2 regions of the Desulfofundulus luciae genome follow, and region 1 is predicted to be linked to the other one. Evidence: riboswitches for the same ligand, from Rfam matches in the RefSeq annotation. Region 1 holds a riboswitch; the other holds the start of a gene.
What was found. Region 1 has a riboswitch for thiamine pyrophosphate ahead of J2Z49_RS05215 (sulfide-dependent adenosine diphosphate thiazole synthase). Riboswitches for the same ligand answer to the same signal wherever they lie in the genome.
Positions count from the first base shown of each region.

Region 2: another riboswitch for thiamine pyrophosphate. It lies ahead of J2Z49_RS12335 (thiamine phosphate synthase); the one in region 1 lies ahead of J2Z49_RS05215 (sulfide-dependent adenosine diphosphate thiazole synthase).

Region 1 covers NZ_JAUSUX010000006.1:71,544-82,012, forward strand. Annotated here, with positions in the region: gene J2Z49_RS05210 (sigma-54 interaction domain-containing protein) at 1-1,385, shown strand, start outside; TPP riboswitch at 1,529-1,639, shown strand; gene J2Z49_RS05215 (sulfide-dependent adenosine diphosphate thiazole synthase) at 1,741-2,520, shown strand; gene J2Z49_RS05220 (Fur family transcriptional regulator) at 2,594-3,004, shown strand; gene J2Z49_RS05225 (DNA polymerase III subunit alpha) at 3,141-6,539, shown strand; gene mtrB (trp RNA-binding attenuation protein MtrB) at 6,615-6,851, shown strand; gene J2Z49_RS05235 (putative signal transducing protein) at 6,940-7,131, shown strand; gene accD (acetyl-CoA carboxylase, carboxyltransferase subunit beta) at 7,152-7,994, shown strand; gene J2Z49_RS05245 (acetyl-CoA carboxylase carboxyltransferase subunit alpha) at 7,996-8,961, shown strand; gene pfkA (6-phosphofructokinase) at 8,997-9,959, shown strand; gene pyk (pyruvate kinase) at 9,973-10,469, shown strand, end outside.
Region 2 covers NZ_JAUSUX010000025.1:12,294-22,762, forward strand. Annotated here, with positions in the region: gene J2Z49_RS12290 (FAD-dependent oxidoreductase) at 1-1,529, opposite strand, end outside; gene J2Z49_RS12295 (hydrogenase iron-sulfur subunit) at 1,533-1,961, opposite strand; gene J2Z49_RS12300 (sulfurtransferase TusA family protein) at 1,963-2,217, opposite strand; gene J2Z49_RS12305 (hypothetical protein) at 2,457-2,603, opposite strand; gene rimI (ribosomal protein S18-alanine N-acetyltransferase) at 2,600-3,079, opposite strand; gene tsaB (tRNA (adenosine(37)-N6)-threonylcarbamoyltransferase complex dimerization subunit type 1 TsaB) at 3,088-3,792, opposite strand; gene tsaE (tRNA (adenosine(37)-N6)-threonylcarbamoyltransferase complex ATPase subunit type 1 TsaE) at 3,773-4,255, opposite strand; gene thiL (thiamine-phosphate kinase) at 4,305-5,348, opposite strand; gene thiC (phosphomethylpyrimidine synthase ThiC) at 5,364-6,665, opposite strand; gene J2Z49_RS12335 (thiamine phosphate synthase) at 6,662-7,777, opposite strand; TPP riboswitch at 7,805-7,981, opposite strand; gene J2Z49_RS12340 (response regulator) at 8,053-8,463, opposite strand; gene J2Z49_RS12345 (amidohydrolase) at 8,766-9,923, opposite strand; gene J2Z49_RS12350 (gamma-glutamyl-gamma-aminobutyrate hydrolase family protein) at 9,930-10,469, opposite strand, start outside.

The sequences.
Region 1 (10,469 bases):
TGGCACAGGAACTGGAAGAAATCAAGGAAATAAACGGCCTCCTGGAAAATATTTTTCACAGCACACACGAAGGCTACATTGCCATCGATAATGACGGCCGGGTCCTGATGCTAAACGAGCCCATGGCGGAACTGCTGGGCGTTACCATCGAAACGGCCGTGGGCCGGCACATCCGTGAGGTGGCTCCCGACAGGCGGTTGTTCCAAATCCTCTGGATTGGTAAATTACAGTATGGGGAAGTGGTACGGATCCGGGGCAGGGAAACGGTAGTCATGCGGGTACCCCTTTATAACCGGGGCAAGATGGTGGGCACAGTGAGTAAAGTAATGTTCCATGATGTGGAACAGTTGCTGGCCCTGGCGAAAAAGATCAGTACCCAACGGCGAAATTTCTCCTACCCTTCCACAACGCAAAACGACAACCAGACCGCGCGTTACACCGTAGACAACCTGATCGGTGCCAGCAGGGATATGATCCGGCTCAAGGAAACCATCCGGCGGGTGGCCCAGGGACCTTCCACAGTGCTGATCCGGGGGGAAAGCGGCACAGGCAAAGAACTGGTAGCACATGCCCTGCACACGGCCTCCCCCCGCCACCGGGGGCCTTTCATCAAGGTCAACTGCGCTGCCGTGCCGGAAAACCTTTTAGAATCGGAGCTTTTCGGTTACCAGGAAGGCGCCTTTACCGGGGCGAGAAAGGGCGGGCAAATCGGCAAATTCGAACAGGCCGATGGGGGAACAATTTTTCTCGATGAAATTGGAGATATGCCCCTGCCCATGCAGGCCAAAATATTGCGGGTCCTGCAGGAAAAGGAAATTGAGCGCCTGGGAGATACCCGGACCCGTGCCGTTGACGTACGGGTGGTGGCAGCTACCAACCGGGATCTGGAGGAATTAATCAGGCAGGGACACTTCCGGGAAGATCTTTATTACCGTTTAAATGTAGTTTCCCTTTATATCCCGCCCCTGCGGGAAAGACTCGATGACCTCCCCCTGCTGGTCAATCATTTTATCAAGAAATTCAACCGGGAATTTGGTCTTCTGGTGCGGGGTGTGTCACCGGAAGTCTGGGAGATGCTTTGCGCCTACGATTGGCCGGGCAACGTGCGGGAACTGGAAAACGTAATGGAAAGGGCTTTTAACCTGGTGGAAGGAGATACCATTGAAGTTAAACATATGCCCCCCTACCTTCAGAAAATGAGCCAGGGCAAGAAGAGAAACCTGCACAACCGCACGCTGGCAACATTACTCCAGGAGGTGGAAAAGGAAGCCCTCCTGGAAGCCCTGGCTACTGCCGGTGGTAATAAAATGCAGGCGGCCAAAACTCTGGGTATTTCCAGGGCCTGGTTGTATAAGAAGATGAAACAGTACGGCATCAGGGGATAAAAAAATTTTTACCCCATAAAAAGGAGGATAACCGGCCGGAAATATCGAAGTAGCAATTTCAGGCGGCCGTATTTAAAATGGCTTAAAAGGCAAGGGTTACCTTTAAGCCGGGACGACCCGGCCTTTCACGCCTGATAAACCGGCAAAGTACAACGGGGAGCTCCTGTTAGGGGCTGAGAAAGGGCTAGTGAGCACCTGACCCGCTAAACCTGCTCGGGGTAATGCCCGCGAAGGGAAAAGCCGTACGTGCTGTTGACTGTGGCGCATCCTTTTGTGGGTGCGCTGTTTTTATTTGCCACCGGGATGCCCACCAGTCAACCGCTACAAATAAAGAAAAAAGGAGTGGTATTACAAAATGCACCTGGAAGACGTAACTATTTCCAAGGCTATTATCACGAGGTACCAGGAGGAACTGCTGGAAGCGCTGGAATCAGACGTGGCCGTAGTGGGCGGAGGTCCGGCAGGACTGGTGGCCGCCTATTACCTGGCCCGGGCAAACAAAAAAGTGGTTCTCTTTGAACGCAAGCTCAGCGTCGGCGGCGGCATGTGGGGCGGGGGGATGATGTTCAACCAGATTGTGGTCCAGGACGAAGCATTACCCCTTCTCAAGGAGTTTGGTATCTCCTTCAGGACATTCGAGGAAGGATATTATACGGCCAGCTCCGTGGAAGCCGTTGCCGCCTTAACCCTTGGTGCGGTACGGTCCGGAGCAAAGATCTACAACTTAATTTCCGTGGAAGACGTCATGGTCAGGGACAACCGGATAACCGGCCTGGTAATAAACTGGACCCCCGTTGATTTGGGCCGCCTGCACGTGGACCCCCTGACGGTACAGTCGGCATACGTCATCGACTGCACCGGACATGATGCCCAGGTGGCCAGTATGGTGGTCAAAAAAATGGGGGCGGTTTTAAGAACCAGGACCGGCAATCTGGAAGGAGAAAAGCCCATGTGGGCCGCGCGGGGTGAAACGGCCACCGTAGCCAATACACGTGAAATTTTCCCCGGGCTCCTCGTGGCCGGTATGGCGGCAAACGCGGTTTGCGGCGGCCATCGCATGGGACCGATTTTCGGCGGGATGCTCCTGTCAGGCAGACGGGCGGCCAGGCTTATTCTCGGTGAAGATGAAGAATAGAACTTGACATTGGGGAAAAAAAGGCTGTATATTTAATTATAAAAGTAGCTGTTATTAGATAGGGGTGAGGTTAATGGTAAAAACCACACGGATGACCAGGCAAAAAAAATTAATCCTGGAAATCCTGCGCAATACCGACACTCACCCCACGGCAGACTGGATTTACGAGCAGGCCCGCAAACAAATTCCGGACATCAGCCTGGGCACCGTGTACCGCAATTTAAATAACCTCAAACAGGCCCGGGAAATCATGGAACTTAACTACGGCAGCACGTTCAGCCGCTATGATGGTAATCCCCATAATCACTATCATTTTGTTTGCGATAGCTGTGGCCGGGTATTTGATCTGGATTTACCCCTGCTGAACAACCTGGAAAGAGAAGTAGAAAACCGCACGGGCATGCAGGTAACCCGGCACCGGCTGGAATTTTACGGGTACTGCCCTGATTGCCGGCAAAGACAACCGGGCGAAGCAGAGCAGTAAACTTCCATAGAGTTTTAAAAAGGGGGGGCTAAGAGCCACCCCCTTTTCTTTACGACCGGGAGCAGGATTTTGTCTGACTTAAACGAATGAGGATCATAGAAAAAAGGCTAGGTTGTCCAGGAGTGTTTGGAAGACCATGTTTATACACCTTCATGTACACACCGAATACAGTCTACTGGACGGTGCCGCCCGGATCAAGGAAGTAGTGGCCAGAGCCAGGGAACTGGGTATGGACTCCCTGGCCATTACCGACCATGGCGTTATGTTTGGAGTGGTGGACTTTTACAAGGCCTGCCAGAAAGAAGGGGTTAAACCCATCCTGGGTTGCGAGGTTTACGTAGCCCCCCGCACCATGAAAGATCGCACGCCCAGGGTGGATGACCACCTTTACCACCTGGTATTGCTGGCCGAAAACCAGACCGGGTATCGCAATCTCCTGCAGCTGGTATCTTTGGCCTACACCGAAGGTTTTTACTACAAGCCCCGGGTGGACAAAGATGCCCTGGCCCGCTACAGCGAAGGGTTAATTGCCTTAAGCGGGTGCATAGCCGGGGAGGTGGCCGACCGTCTCCTGGCCGGGGAGAAGGAAAAAGCCGTGGAAGCCGCCGCCCTCTACCAGGATATTTTTGGACGGGGGAATTTCTTTTTAGAACTACAGGACCACGGCCTTCCCGAACAACGCAAAGTCAACCGGGAACTTTTGCGCCTGCACCGGGAAATGAATATACCCCTGGTGGCGACCAATGACGTCCACTACGTAAACAAAGAGCATGCCGAAATGCAGGACATCCTGCTCTGTATTCAAACGGGTAAAAGTGTGGACGATCCTTCCCGGATGAAATTTGATTCCCAGGAACTTTACCTGAAAAGCGAGGAAGAAATGGCCCGTCTCTTCGGAGAGCTAAAAGACGCCATGGACAATACCCGCCTCATTGCCGAGCGCTGCCAGGTGGAACTAAGCTTCGGCCAGATCCATCTTCCCCATTATCAGGTACCCCCGGGTCATAACGTGGATAGCTACCTGGAGCAATTGTGCCTGGAAGGGGTACGACGTCGCTACGGGGAGATGACCGAGCCGGTACGGCAGCGGCTGGAATATGAGTTAAAAGTGATCCGGCAGATGGGCTATTCCGCCTACTTCCTGATTGTGTGGGATTTCATCCATTATGCCCGGCAACGGGGTATCCCGGTAGGGCCCGGCCGGGGTTCTGCCGCCGGCAGCCTGGTAGCCTACGTGCTGGGGATTACCAACCTCGACCCGTTAAAATACGGCCTGTTATTTGAGCGTTTCCTCAACCCGGAACGGGTCTCCATGCCGGACGTGGACGTGGACCTGTGCTTTGAGCGCCGGGGAGAGGTAATTAACTACATTACCAGCAAATATGGAGCCGATAAAGTAGCCCAAATTGCCACCTTTGGTACCATGGCCGCCAGGGCGGCCATCCGGGACGTGGGGCGGGCACTGAATATGCCCTACGGGGAAGTGGATAAAATAGCCAAACTGGTGCCCGCGGAACTGCACATGACCATTGAACGGGCCCTCAGTGAATCCAGCGAATTAAGGGAACTCTATGAACGGGACCCGCAGGTGAAAAAACTAATTGACACCGCCGCCCTCCTGGAAGGTATGCCCAGGCACGCCTCCACCCATGCGGCCGGCGTGGTGATCACCAGGGAACCCTTAACCCACTACCTGCCCCTGTACAAGGCCGCCGACGGTCCATTAACCACCCAGTTTGCCAAAGACCAGGTAGAGGAATTGGGCCTTTTAAAAATGGACCTCCTGGGCCTGCGCACCCTAACGGTCATTGCCGACACTTTAAAGCTCATCCGGGAAAGTGGCGGACCGGAAATAAACATTGATGAAATTCCCTTAGACGACCCGAAAACCTTTGCCCTGCTATGCCGGGGAGAAGGGAGCGGCGTATTCCAGCTTGAATCCAGCGGCATGCGGGCCCTGTTAAAAGAGCTGCGCCCGGAGGTTTTTGAAGACATCGTGGCCCTGGTGGCCCTCTACCGGCCCGGCCCCCTGGGCAGCGGCATGGTGGAGGATTTCATCAAGAGCAAGCACGGGGAAAAGAAAGTTACCTACCTGGACCCCAGGCTGGAACCAATATTAAGGGACACCTACGGTGTCATTCTCTACCAGGAGCAGGTTATGCGCATAGCCAGCGACCTGGCTGGCTTCACCCTGGGGGAGGCCGACCTTTTGCGGCGGGCCATGGGTAAAAAGAAGCCCGAAATTATTGCCGGGCTAAGGAACCAGTTTATCGAAGGGGCGGTAAAGAACGGGGTAGACCCCCAGGTTGCCGGGCAGATTTTCGATCTGATGGAGTACTTTGCCGGTTACGGTTTTAACAAAAGCCACAGCGCCGCCTATGCCCTGGTGGCCTACCAGACGGCCTACCTGAAGGCCAATTACCCGGCCCAATACATGGCGGCACTGCTTACCTCGGTGCGGGATAACACGGACAAGGTAGCGGCATACGTGGAAGAGTGCCGCCGTATGGGCCTGGAAGTCCTGCCTCCCGATGTCAACGAAAGCCGGGAAAGTTTTACCGTGGTTGACGGTAAAATCCGTTTCGGGCTGGCGGCAATTAAAAACGTGGGCGAGGGTGCAGTGCAGGCCATTATCAAATCCCGGGAGGAAAAGGGACCCTTCAAAAACTTTGCCGACTTCTGCCGGCGCCTGGACACGCGGATCATTAACCGGCGGGTGCTGGAAAACCTCATTAAAAGCGGAGCTCTGGATTCCCTGGGCCACCACCGGGCACAGTTGATGGCAGGCATTGAGCTTGGGCTGTCCATAGCCCAGCAATCGCAGCAGCAGCGACAGAACGGCCAGCTTACCTTTGAGCAGTTCTGGCAGGGAACAGGAGAAGATATAGTGCTGCCCCAGGTGCAGAAATATTCCCGTGCGGAAATGCTGGCCCTGGAAAAGGAGGCCCTGGGACTTTATATCAGCGGTCATCCCCTGGAAGAATACCGCCAGGCCCTGGTGGAAGAAACCACCGCTACGGTGGCGGAACTCGGGGAGGGGGAGCAGGCGGGGGTCACGGTCGGCGGCATGCTTACCACCCTGAAGCGCATCAGCACCCGGCGGGGGGAACCCATGGCCTTTGGCACCCTGGAAGATCTTACCGGGAGCATCGAAGTGGTTTTCTTCCCCCGCGTCTACCAGCAGTATGCTAAACTCATCATCCCTGAAGGGGTGGTGTTAATCCGGGGGCAAATAAGCTCTGCCGGTGATACATTAAAGATTGTTGCTGAAGAGGTATCCCCCTTACAAAAGAAAACCAGTGCCAGCCTTTATTTACAGTTCAGGGAAGCCACCCCCCAGCTAATCAGGCGGGTCCAGTTGGTCCTGCGCAGTTATCCCGGTTCCTCACCGGTCTACCTGTACTTCCCCCTGGAAAAGAAGCTGGCCCGGACTTCCCGGGACTACTGGATTAACCTGTCTTCACCGGTAGTCACAGAACTGGCCACCCTTTTAGGACCTGAAAACGTGAGAATAAAGGAATCACCCGGCAGGTAGCTTGCCAAAGACCTTGCTGTATGCTATGATGGAACTGCTAAAACCCAGCAGTCTACCTGAAAAGGGGGTACTTGCATGCCTGAGAGCTGGGAAATTAACGCCGACTATGTAGCGGTCAAGGCCCTGGAAAACGGGGTAACCATCATCGGCCTTACCCGTGGGAAGGATACCCGCTTTCATCATTCGGAAAAGCTTGATAAGGGCGAAATTATGATCGCCCAGTTTACAGAGCATACCTCGGCGATTAAAATCCGCGGCAAGGTAGAACTACTGACCCGGTACGGCGTCATGCGCAATGACGATCTGGCCTGAAAGTATCCAGGGTATATACTCTGGATATACTTATTGTTATCTTTAATTTATAAAGGACTTAAAAATCCCGGCCCCGGGGGTGGGAATCTTGTGGACTGTGGTTTATATTGCCCCAAATAAAAAAGAAGCGACCCGGATCCAAAACATTCTTTCCAACGAAGGAATACTGGTAAAATTGCGGGAACTCTCGCCGACCCATTGCGGGCATAACTGTTCGGTGGAAATTCTGGTACCGGAAGCAGAAGTGGACGAAGCCCTGGAAATAATAAACACCATTTAAATTCCTTTGGAGCGAGCAAAATGCTGGATATTTTTAAAAGACAGCGACAGCGTTATGCTACGGTCAATCCCGCCAGTCGGGAAATACCCGATGGCTTATGGGTAAAATGTCCCCGTTGCCACGAAATCCGGTTCACAGGGGAGCTGGGAAAACAATTAAAGGTTTGTGCCAGGTGCGGCTACCACTTTCGCCTCACTGCCGGGGAACGCCTTAAAATAACCATTGATGAGGGTACCTTTACCGAATGGGATGGGGACATGATGCCTGTAAACCCTTTCGGATACACCGAGTACGACGAAAAGCTGGCCAGGGCCCGCCAGGAAACCGGGCTGAACGAAGCGGTAGTCACCGGAGAAGGGAAAATTGGCGGACACCGGGTAGCGGTGGCCGTAATGGACGCCCGCTTTATGATGGCCAGCATGGGCACGGTGGTGGGAGAAAAGATTACCCGGGCCATTGAGCGCGCCCGGGAAAAACAGTTGCCTCTCGTCATTTTTGCCGCTTCCGGGGGTGCCCGCATGCAGGAAGGGGTACTTTCATTAATGCAAATGGCCAAGACATGCGCGGCCCTATCCGCCTTTTCCGAAGCGGGACTGCTGTACATATCCGTGCTAACCGACCCGACAACGGGGGGAGTCAGCGCCAGCTTTGCCTTTTTAGGGGATATTATCCTGGCTGAGCCGGGGGCACTAATTGGATTTGCCGGCCCCAGGGTGATTGAGCAAACCATTCGCCAGAAGCTGCCCGAAGGATTTCAAAGGGCCGAGTTTTTGCGGCAGCATGGCTTTTTAGACGCTGTGGTTCCCCGGCCGCAGTTGAAATCCACCCTGGCCCAAATATTAGATTTACACCGGAGCGAGTGAGATGGTTTACGATTTTGAACGGCCCATCATTGAACTGGAAGAAAAAATTGCCGAACTACAACGTTTTGCCAGCGAAAAGGGTATTGATCTAAGCACAGAAATCGAAAACCTGGAAAAAAGGGCCCGGGAACTGAAACAAACCATTTACGGGCAACTCTCCCCCTGGCAAAAGGTGCTGATCGCCCGCCATCCCGGGCGCCCCAATATCCTGGACTATATCAACCTGCTATGTACTGATTTCATTGAGCTACACGGGGACAGGTGCTTCGGGGATGACCCGGCAATAGTCGGAGGTATCGCCAGGTTCCGAGGACGGGCAGTAACCGTAATCGGTCACTTGAAAGGCCATGATACCAGGGAGAACCTGGCCCGCAATTTTGGCATGGCCCATCCAGAAGGATACCGCAAAGTCCTGCGGCTTATGCGACAGGCCGAAAAGTTTAACCGGCCGGTGCTGGCCCTTATCGATACCCCCGGCGCGTACCCTGGAATGGGAGCGGAAGAAAGGGGGCAGGCTCATGCCATTGCCTGCTGTATAGCCGGCATGCTTGTCCTTCGCGTACCGGTAATCTCGGTGATTCTTGGTGAAGGGGGTAGCGGAGGAGCCCTGGCCCTGGCTTCGGGTGACCGCATCCTGATGCAGGAGCATGCCATTTTTTCGGTGATTTCCCCGGAGGCCTACGCCACCATTCTCTGGAAGGACGCGACCCGCTGCCGGGATGCCGCCGAAGTAATGAAAATCACCGCCCAGGACCTCTACGCGCACCAACTGGTAGATGAGGTTATTCCAGAACCACTGGGCGGCGCCCACCGGGATAAAAATGAAGCCGCCCGGCTGGTGGGGGAAGCTATAGCCCGCCACCTGGACGAACTGCGGGGCTATCCCACCGACGAACTCTTAAAACGGCGTCACGCCCGTTTCAGGCGCATCGGTCCTGAATATTTACCCGGCAATAACATAACTTAATAATGCATCTACCTGAAAGCCAGGGAGGTATATTTTTGCAAAGGATAGGGATTTTGACCAGCGGCGGCGATTCTCCGGGAATGAATGCGGCCATCCGGGCGGTAGTACGCAAGGCTATTTATCACGGCCTGGAGGTAATCGGCATCAAAAGGGGCTTTAACGGTTTCATTGAAGGTGACATGGAACCCATGCGGCTGGGTTCGGTAGCAGATATCATTCACCGGGGAGGAACCATTTTACATACGGCCCGCTCCGAGCAGTTCAAAACGCCCGCGGGGCGGGCCAAAGCATGGGAAAATGTGGAGCGATTCGGCCTGGAAGGGCTGGTGGTTATTGGCGGTGACGGTTCCTTTACCGGCGCATCCATCTTTCACCGGGAATACGGGCTCCCGGTGGTGGGCATCCCGGGAACCATCGACAATGATATCAGCGGTACGGATTATTCCATTGGCTTTGATACCGCAGTAAACACCGCGGTTGACGCCATCAACAAGATCCGTGATACCGCTACCTCCCACGAGCGCACCTTTATTGTGGAAGTAATGGGTCGCGATACGGGCTTTATTGCCGTCGCCGCCGGCCTGGCCGGAGGAGCGGAGTCCATTCTCATTCCCGAGCATCCCTTCAGCATTGAAGAAGTTTGCCACAAACTTTGTAAGGGCTACCGGCGCGGGAAACTGCACAGTATCATTGTGGTGGCCGAGGGAGCAGGCAGCGGACTGGAAATAGGCAAACAAATTAAGGAACGCACCGGCTTTGATACCAAAGTGACCATCCTGGGCCACCTGCAACGTGGTGGCACGCCGACAGCTTTTGACCGCATTCTGGCCAGCCAACTGGGAGCCCGGGCCGTGGAATTGCTCATGCAAGGGGCAACCAGTAAAATGGTCGGCATGTCAGCCGGGAAAATAGTGGAAACCAATCTGGATCTGGTCCTGGGACAGAAAAAAACCGTTGATCTCGATGTTTACCGGCTGGCGAGCATTTTAGCCATATAAGGAGGAACAGGCCGTGAGACGAACCAAAATAATCTGCACCATCGGTCCAGCCTGCGAACAGGTAGAAACCCTCATGGAAATGATGCGGGCGGGCATGAATATTGCCAGGCTTAATTTTTCCCATGGTACCCACGAAGAGCACGCCCGGCGCATTGCCAATATCCGCGAAGCTGCCGGCCGGGTGGGTAAAAATATTGCCATTTTGCTGGATACAAAGGGGCCTGAAATTCGCCTGGGTTACCTGGAAAAGGAACCTGTAGTGCTTAAAGCGGGCCAGCGGGTAGTCCTTACCACCGAGAACATCAAGGGTACGGCGGAACGCCTGCCCATTACCTATGCCGGATTACCCCGGGACGTGGCCCCGGGAAATACCATCCTGATTGCCGATGGGCTCATCGAGCTACGGGTAATATGCAGCAACGGGCACGAAGTGGAATGTGAGGTAGTCCACGGGGGGGAACTGACCAGTCAAAAGGGGGTCAATCTTCCCGGAGTGCCGGTCAACCTGCC
Region 2 (10,469 bases), on a different contig from region 1:
TCAACACTGATGGTATGGTTATCGTTAATTTGCAAAAGCTTTTGAAAAGCTTTTGTCTCGGGCTCAAGGCCGACGGCAGTTATGACCATGTCGGCCGCAATTCTGTATTCGGAACCTTCAACCGGTTTCGACTTTCTCCTCCCGCCGGCATCCGGTTCACCCAGCTCCATCTTCATACTTTCAACTGCGGTTAGTATTCCATCCCGGCCGATAAACTTTTTGGGCACGCTTAAGTATTGAAATTCTACTCCTTCCCGTTCAGCCGCCGTAATTTCCCGGTCATGGGCGGGCATCTCGGCCCTGCTTCGCCGGTACTGCACGATCACCCTTTTAGCGCCCAGCCTCACGGCCACCCTGGCCGCATCTATGGCCACATTGCCGCCGCCCACCACGACAACCGTCCTGTCCTTGAGGGAGATCTTCCGGTCCAGGTTCACCTGCTGCAGGAAATCCAGGGCGCTGACCACACCGTCCAGGTCTTCGCCCTCAACTCCCATCTTTTTAGCGCCCGGCGTACCGGTGGCCACGAATATGGCGTCAAAGCCGCTATTTTTCAGCTCCTCCAGGTCTTCCACCTTCACCCCTGTTTTGATCTCCACCCCCAGGGCCGTTACATTTTTGATATCCCTGTCCACCACGTGTTTGGGGAGCCTGAAGGAAGGTATGGCCGTGCGCAGCATGCCGCCGGGCTGCGCCCGGGCTTCAAAAATGGTCACCCGGTAGCCTTTCCTGGCCAGGAAGAAGGCGGCGGTAAGGCCGGCCGGCCCCGCTCCCACAACGGCGACCTTTTTGTCCTTAAGTTCATCTGGAGGGCTGGACGCGGGCTCGGAGTGCTCCCGGTAATAGCGGTCGGCAATAAAACGTTTAATTCTCCTGATGGGCAGGGGCCCCTCAAGGCCGCCCCTGGTACACTCGCCTTCGCAGGGTGCATAGCAGGCCCTGCCCAGGCTGCCCACCAGGGGCGTGCTTTCCAGTACCAGGTCAAAGGCTTCCCGGTATTTCCCACCCCTGACCAGGGCGATGTAACCATGGGCTTTTATGCCCGCCGGGCAGGTGAAGGAACAGGGGGATGTACCTTCCCGCTCAATAACGGCCTTTTTCGGAACGGCCTGGGGGAAGGGGATATAAGCGGCCCTCCTGGCCACCATATCGAAGTTGAATTGATCCGGAACCGCTACGTTACAGTTCATTTCACACTGCCGGCAGCCGGTGCACAGGGTGTGGTTAATAAAGGTGGGCTTTTGGCGGACCTTCACGTTAAACCTGCCGTTTGGGAGCCTCCTGATCTCCTCCACTTCGGAATAAATCATTACCTCAATATTGGGGTGATGCACTGTGGCGGCCATTTTGGGCGTGGAGATGCAACTGGCACAATCAAGGGTTGGGAATACCTTGCTCAACAGAATCATTTTACCGCCAACACTGGCTTCCTTTTCCACCAGCAGGACCTTGTATCCCATGTCCCCCAGTTTGAGGGCTGACTCCATACCCCCAATCCCGCTGCCGATCACGAGAACATCGTAGCTCATGCTTTATCCCTTCCTGGCGGGTCCGAGCTTCTTCAAAGACTCGGAAAATTCTTTCATATGGCTGGTGAACGGCCCGGCGCAGACCGAGCAAATGGCCGACATTCTCACCCGTTGGGGCTCATACCCTTTCCGGCCGAGAAGCTCCTGTGCCTTTTGCACGATATCAGACGTCCTTTCCGCACAGTCCGGAAGATAGGCGCATTCTTCCCCGTCGGCGGCCAAAAAAACTCCGTCAAAACCTTTTTCCACCGCGTATAAAATCCACTCGGGCTTGATGCCGCTGGTGCAGGGCATGCTGATGACCATAACCGAAGGCGGGTAGTGCATGTGGGAACTGCCGGCGAGGTCGATGCCCGGGTCGGAAATGTTGTTTGTGGAAAAGACGAGGATCTTCGGGGAAAAATCTTTGCCTGTGTTAGCCTGCCCGGGCATATTACTTCATCCTCTTTACGTAGAGCTTCCAGTAACCGGCTTCTTCAAGCACACCGAGAAACTCGTGTCCCATTTTCTTGGCCCAGGCCGGAATATCTTTTTGGGATCCGGAGTCAGTGGCCAGAATCTCCATAATTTCTCCCACCTTAACATCCGCTATGGCCTTTTTTGCCGCCATAATCGGTCCGGGGCAGGAAACCCCCCTTGCGTCCACAACTTTGCTGGCCTTAATGTTTTTCAGCTCCCCAGTGGTCATAAAACCTCCGCCTCCTTAAATTTGGGATGAGATTTTCATACGTGCATCCTTTCTACCCATACCAGTATATGAAAGTACCAATACCAGTAGGGGTATTAATTGAGTATAAATTAACACCTTTTTAACACGGTTGTCAAGACTTATCTTTTCACAAATGTTACCGGTCTTACAGACGCTTTTCAGGCCATTTTGTTCCAACGGGTTAACCACGGGTTGACCACCCGCTGCTGTCAGCAACCTCACCCCCCGCCCCCGGCCAGTAAAAATGCGGCCAGACCGGCAACCACCAGCCCAATGGTCCAGCCCGCGGGTAAATTGGCCAGCAACCCCACCATGGCCACCCCGAGGCCGGCCAGACGGATCAGCAAGCGCACATTACGGTTCATCCAGTACCACCTCCTTTAAAGCCGTCAAGGGGGTCCTTCCACATGATCACGGCGTCCTCGTTGGTGTCGGTGTAATATCCCCGGCGCCGGCCCCGTTCCACGAAACCCAGGGATGTATAAAGGTGCCGGGCCACGTGGTTGGAAGTGCGCACCTCAAGGGTCATACGGCTGGCTCCCAGCGTGACCGCCCGGCGCATGAGTTCCTGCATCAGTTTCCGTCCGATATGGCGCCGGCGGTACTGGGGATGCACGGCCACATTGGTCACGTGGGCCTCATCCAGAACCAGCCACATCCCGGCATAGCCGACCACCTTTTGACCCGCCAGAACAACGATGTATACGGCAAACTCGTTTTGCAACAATTCATATGTAAAGGCATGGCGGGACCATGGAGTGGTAAAAGATGCCTGCTCAATGGCCAGTACCTCATCCAGATGATCGCAGGACATTTCGGCAAAAGTCAGTTCCATAGGCATGCACCGGCTTACCCTTTTTGTTTTTGGAGCCATTTCACTTCCGCTTCGGATAACCGGATGTAGTTGGGCAACAGTTCAAGGGGATCCTTTCCTTCCCCGGCCATCAGCAGCCGGTAACCCAGCTCGGCCACCGGGGCACCCCGGGGCCAGCGGGCACTACCCGGGGCAAAGAAAACTCTCTTGCCCAGTTGTTTTTTAAAGAATTCGCCGTAAATGGGCACCCCGTCGCCCGACAGGGTAACCGGGAGTTCCAGGGGTTCAAGACGCCGCACCAGTTCCCCGGGCCGGACCGCCATAGGGCCTTCCAGGCGTTCCAGTTTCCCCTCGACCGTTCGATATACCGCCGCATAGACCTCATCTTTCCGGGCGTTAAGAATAGGGCAAATTAACCCGCCCTGGCCGGTTAAAGGATACGCCAGGGCGTCCAGGGTGCTGATACCCACAATGGGTAATTCCCATACCTGGGCCAGGGTTTTGGCCGTAGCCATGCCGATGCGCAGGCCGGTAAAAGAACCGGGCCCCGATGAAACGGCGATGCCGCCCAGATCCTCCCGGGTAACCCGGGCGTCTTCCAGCACGGCTTTAATCATGGGCAGGAGGTTCACCGAGTGGGTGCGCAGGTTGTTAACCATCCGCTCGGCCAGCACCCTTTCCCCCTGGACCACGGCCACTGCAGCCACCGGCGTGGCGGCCTCAATACCCAGCACGAACAAGGGCGCTCAGCTCCTCTACCAGTTCTTCATAGCGCTTTCCCCGGGGGGTTAAAAGAATTTCCCGTAATTCCGGCTCCCCTGGGAATCCCTTAAGGTAAATGTCCAGCCGTTCGGAAGGCAAAACCTCTTCAACCCGCCCGGCCCACTCCACCAGGGTCACGCCCGCACCATAGAAGTATTCTTCATAGCCCAGGTCGGCCATATCCCCGGGCCCGTCCAAACGGTAGACATCCATATGGTAGAGGGGCAGCCGGCCGGAGTATTCGTTAATTAAAGTAAAAGTGGGGCTGGTCACCGGCCCGGTGATCCCCAGGCCCCGGGCGATGCCCCGGGCCAGCACCGTCTTCCCTGCACCCAGATCACCGTGCAGGCACAGGACATCCCCGGGAAGTAAGACGGAGGCCAAAAGGCGGCCAAATTCTTCAGTTTCCCCGGCAGAACGGGTTCGCCATACCAAAGCCATGAAACCACCTTTTTCATATTCTACCATGCAAAAAAGAAGCCTGCCAGTATTATAACCGATGGGCAGGCCGGGGCAAAACTCTTTGTGAAGAGGCAAAGTGATCATAGCCGCGGGCCTCCAGGGGGATGCAACGGCCGCCGGCCAGTTCCAAAACCATTCCCTTTTCCGCCGGGATAATCTCACCAATGCACCGGCATTCCTCGCCGGCCGCGGCAAGCCTTTCCTCCACACCCCTGGCTTTACCGGGTGGAACGGTAAAGACCAGCTCAAAATCCTCCCCCCCGGAAAAGGCCCAATCCAGGGGATTGTGATTGGCCATGGCGGCCACCGTCCTTACCCGGTAATCCACGGGAATATCCCCCGCCCGCACCCGGCAGCCCACACCGCTGGCCCGGCAGATTTCCCGCAGCTCTGCGGCCAGGCCATCGCTGACGTCATCCATGGCCGTAACCCCGGCGCTGGATAAAATCCGCCCGGCCCGCAATCTCGCCCGGGGCTCCAGGTGAGCCCGCTTAAGGAAAGCTGCCATCCCGGGGTCAATAGTTAAATCCGGGTGCTGGCACAGGTACAGCCCGGCTGCGGATTTACCCAGACTGCCAGTTACGTAGATCAAGTCCCCCACCCTGGCCCCGCTGCGGTAGACCGCCCGGCCTTTTTCCACGAACCCCAGCAGGGCCAGGTTTATTACCAGCCGCTCCGGGCTCATCACCGTGTCTCCACCCACGATATTGAGGCCATATTCCCCGGCAGCCCGCCTGATACCCTGGTACAGTTCTTCTACTTCCTCCACAGACAGGCGGGTAGGCAGGCCCAGGGAAACCACGCCGTGGGCGGGCCAGCCGCCCATGGCCGCAATATCGCTCACATTAACCGCCACAGTCTTGATGCCTACCTGGGCGGGGGTAGCATAATCCAGCGAAAAGTGGACCCCTTCCACCAGCATGTCGGTGGTAAACAACAGCCACCAGGGGCCTTCCAGGTTTAAAACCGCCGCGTCATCCCCTATGCCCTGCACCACCTCTCCCGGCCGGTTGATCAAATCCCGGGACAAACGGTCTATGAGGCCGAACTCGCCCAGATCGCTGAGCTTCAAGACTCTACCATCCCCTTAGCACTCTTCCACCCTTTCCGCGCCCAGGTACCTGGCCACAATCTCCATGGCACAGAAGTCGCCGCACATGGTGCAGGCTCTGGTTCCGGCGGGATTGCGCTTCTCACGATATGCCCGGGCTTTTTCCGGGTCAATGGCCAGATTAATCTGGGCCTCCCAGTCCAGGGCCTTGCGGGCCCGGGCCATAGCCAGGTCCCATTCCCGGGCTCCCGGCACACCCTTGACCAGGTCCGCCGCGTGGGCGGCAATGCGGGACGCCACCACCCCTTCCTTTACATCATCTATGGTGGGCAGTCCCAGGTGTTCAGAAGGGGTTACATAACATAAGAAGTCCGCCCCGGCCATGGCGGCCACCGCTCCCCCAATGGCGGCGGTAATGTGATCGTAGCCGGGGGCAACGTCGGTAACCAGCGGGCCCAGGACGTAAAAGGGGGCCCCGTTGCACAATGTCTTTTGCACCTGCACATTGGCGGCCACCTGGTCCAGGGGAACATGCCCTGGCCCTTCCACCATGGCCTGCACCCCCGCGGCCCGCGCCCGGTCCACCAGTTCGCCCAGTACAATTAACTCCTGGATCTGGGCCCGGTCGGTGGCATCGGCCAGGCATCCCGGCCGCAGGCCGTCCCCCAGGCTCAAGGTGACGTCGTAACGCAGGCATATTTCCAGCAGCCGGTCAAACTGTTCATAAAGGGGATTCTCCCGGCCGTTGTGCAGCATCCACCCGGCCAGGAAAGAACCGCCCCGGCTGACAATATCGGTAACGCGCCCCTGCCTTTGCAGGCGCCCAATGATTTCCATGGTGACCCCGCAGTGCACGGTCATGAAGTCCACCCCATCGGCGGCCTGCTTTTCAATCACGGCAAAAAGGTCGTCGGCCGTCATCTTCACAATACTACCCCGTTTTTCCCTGGCTTCCACTGCCGCCTGGTAAATGGGCACGGTACCCACCGGTACGGAACTCCTGGCAATAATCGCCCGGCGGCAGCCGTCCAGGTCTCCTCCGGTAGAAAGGTCCATCACCGCATCGGCCCCGGCCTTTAAGGCGGTTTCCAGTTTGACTAATTCGTCCTCGATACTGGCAAAAGCGGTGGATGTGCCCAGGTTGGCATTGATTTTGGTCCGCAATCCCTCTCCGATGCCACAGGGATCCAGGCCGACGTGGTTTTTATTGGCCGGAATAACCACCGTACCGGCAGCTACTTTCCTTAAAATTTCTTCCACCGGCACTCTTTCTCTGTCAGCTACCCGGCGCATGGCCGCCGTTACTTCCCCTGCCCGGGCTGCTAAAAGTTGAGTCATGGCAAATACCTCCTTGCTTTTTCGATCCGGGAACGCAGTTCGCGGGCAGCGCCGGATACATCTTCTGCCGCCACCACTGCCGTGATCACTGCCACCCCGTCAGCCCCGGCAGCAATCACCTCTTCTACGTTGTATGCCTTGATGCCCCCAATGGCCACTTTGGGTATGCTTACCACCGACGCCACCTGCCGCACCAGGTCTACACCCACCGGGGCCTGGACATCATCCTTGGTATGGGTTTCAAAGACGGGACCTACACCGATATAGTCGGCGCCCTGCCGCTGGGCCTCCAGGGCCTGCTCCACACTGTGGGTGGAGATGCCGATAATTTTGCCGGGGCCGAGAATGCGCCGGGCCATGCCGATGGGCAGATCATCCTGGCCTAAATGCACACCGTCAGCCTCCACTGCCAGGGCTACATCTACCCGGTCGTTGACAATAAAGGTTACCCCCTTCTCCCGGGTCAGGCGGCGCAGTTGGTGTCCGGCGTCAATCAGCTGGCGGGCCGTAAAGGCCTTTTCCCGCAACTGCAAAACCGTTGCTCCCCCGGCAATGGCTGCCCGGGCCACTTCCACCACCGGCCGGCCCCGGCTGAACTTATCCCCCGTAATTACGTAGAGGCTGTAATCAACTCTGCAGCCTCCCGGTTTACAAGAAGGAGCTTCACCCGCGTCCAGCTGCACCAGGCGGCTCACCATTTCCCTTTCCACCAGATAAGCGGCATAGCGGATCTCCTTAAAGGGAGCGGTTACCGGCAAAAGACGGGCATACTCCTCCAGCACCCGGGCAGCTTCCTGCACCCGTTTAAAGTTAGCCATAACCAGTTGTAGAAGATTGGTTATTTCCTCTCCCGTGGCCGGGGGAGCAGGGGCGGCCACGTCACCCTCCACATCCCGGGACTGCACCAGAACCGTCCCCCGCCCGGGAAAACTTTCCTGCAATATACCCAGGCGGTGCCGTATATCCCTTATGCGCATGGTCATCCCGGCATCGTCAAGAACAAAACGGGCCACTTCTTCCACCACCCGCAGCCCTTCCCGGGCGCGGTTAAAATTGGCATCCAGGACCCGGTAAAGATCTCCCATGGAACCACCCCCATAAAAAATACCCATCCACCTGATAAGGAGATGGGTATAGTACGCTGCCGGCCACCCATTTCCCTACGCTGGTATGATCCAGATCAGGTTCAAAGGGTAAAGCGAAAAAACGCTTTTCTCAGCCCGGCACCGCGTCACGCAAACAAGAGAACCATGGCTCGTCATGCCAGCTTAAAACCAGCTGTGACTTACCAGTACCGGGCACCCCCATGGGTATAAAACCTTTTCACTTGTATATTTGTATATTGTATAACTGTTCGTCAACAAAAAAATTTTTCCTGCTTTAAATTTTAAATTACGTAACTTTCACCCCAAAAACAGTTCTGTCTTCGATTCCAGGTCAAATCCTGGATCAATGCCTTAACCTTTTCAATGTCAAAGGGTTTGGCCATGCAGCATAGGGCTCCGTTTTTCAGGGCCTGCTCCCTGGTCTGTTCGGAAATGTAGGCGGTCATGATGATAACAATGGTATCCGGGGCAATCCTTCTAATGCGCTTCAGGGCTTCCAGGCCGTCCATTAAAGGCATCCTCACATCCATAAAAATGATCTGCGGGTGAATCTGGCGCACCTTCTCAATGGCCACCAGCCCGTTCTCCGCGGTATGCACCCGGTGACCGAATTCCCTGACAAGTATCTCCAGCAGGTAACGCACCCCGGGTTGGTCATCAACTATTAAAACATCAAGAGTCTCCCTTCTCACACATTGCACCTCCGACATATTGTGACATGAATTTACATCGAAGTTTAATCTTTCCGTTTCTGTTGACTTACATGTTCGACACCAATTCACTTAATCCTGCCAGGTTATCCGTAAATTCCATTGAAAAATATTTAATTTCACCGATATAATTTAATATTTTAATAATTCTGTCAACTATCTCAAAAAACCCGACTTTAGTGATATAGTTCATCATTTCTTCATCAATTTTCTCTCATTTCGTAACCAAGCATATTTTCATTATTTTACTTCTTTTAGGCAGCACATTAACTGCTAATATAATTTCAAGACCTGTGAACCAGCCGCCCATCAATATACGTTTTAATCACCCGGGTGCGGGGATCAAAGGGATGGCCGTTTAACACGATCATATCGGCATCCTTACCCGGCTCCAGGCTACCCAACCGGTTTTCCAGGCCCAGTATCCTGGCCGCATCCAGGGTAATGGCCCGCAGGGCCCTTTCCTCCGGCAGCCCGCCCCGGACGGCCAGGGCGGCGGACAGGGCCAGATACTGAATGGGGACCACCGGGTGATCGGTCATGATGGCAAAAGTAACACCCGCCTCGGCCAGGGCCCGGGGAGTTTGCAGGGAAATCCCTTTCAGCTCTACCTTGGCCCGGTTGGTAATCATCGGCCCCACCACGGCCATCACCCCATGGGCCGCCAGCTCCTGCGCCACCAGGTAGCCTTCGGTGCAATGCTCCACTACCAGCAAAAGATTGAATTCCCGGGCAATGCGCAGGGCGGTCATAATGTCATCGGCCCGGTGAGCATGCACTCTTAATGGAATTTCCCGCCGCAACACCCGTACCAGCGACTCCATTTTTAGATCCCGGTCGGGACGTTCACCCCGCCCGGCCGCCGCCGCTTCCAGTTTGCGCTGGTATTCCTGGGCTTTAGCCAGCGCCTCCCTTAAGAGGGCCGCCGAAGCCATACGGGTGGCAGGCATTTTTTTCTCGCGCCCGTAAGTGCGCTTGGGATTCTCACCAAGGGCGGCTTTTAAGCCCACCGGGGACCGAAGCGCCATCCGGTCGACCACCTGGCCGGCGGTTTTGAGGGCCACCATCTCCCCACCGATGATATTGGCGCTGCCGGGACCGGTGGCCACGGTGGTCACTCCCCCGGCTCGGGCATCTTCAAAGCCCAAATCTGCAGGGTAGACGGCATCGATGGCCCGCAGGTGAGGGGTAACCGGATCGGTATATTCATTGGTATCATCCCCCTCCTCCCGGTAAATCTCCTCGGCCACGCCCACATGGCAGTGGGCATCGATAAACCCGGGCATTACCACGCAGCCGGTAGCATCGTCCACCTCAACCCCTGCCGGAACCCCGTTTAAAGGGCCTACGGCGACAATTTTACCCCGCTCTACAAGCACCATGCCCGGTTCATATACTTGTCCGGTCATGGTAATCACTTTTCCACCGGTTATGGCCAGCATATTTGCTCATCTCCCCTTCTGCCCTTTGTACTCCCGGCCGGCGTCCACCAGGGCCGCAAAGATACCTAAAAAGCGCCCGTCCCGCTCCCACATGGTTTCGGGATGCCACTGCACCCCCAGGGCAAAACCCCGGGCGGTGCTTTCTATGGCTTCGATAATACCATCCACGGACCGGGCAGAAACAATAAAACCCGGAGCAGGCCGCCGTACCGCCTGGTGGTGAAAGCTGTTCACCCGCACAACCCCTGCACCAAATATAGCGGCCAGGCGGGTGTTTTCCTCCACCATAATCCCGTGGGTGGCGCACCAGCGGGGAGCCCGCTGGTGGTGCTTTAAACAACCCGGAACCTGAGTAGCAATATCCTGATAAATATCGCCCCCGGCGGCAATATTCAATACCTGGGCCCCCCTGCAAATACCCAGGACGGGCAGGCCCAAAGATAACGCCCGGCGGGCCAGGCTCAGCTCAAAGTCGTCCCGCTCCGGGCTTATTTCTCCACAACCCGGCAGGGGTTCTTCCCCGAAATGGACGGGATCCACATCACC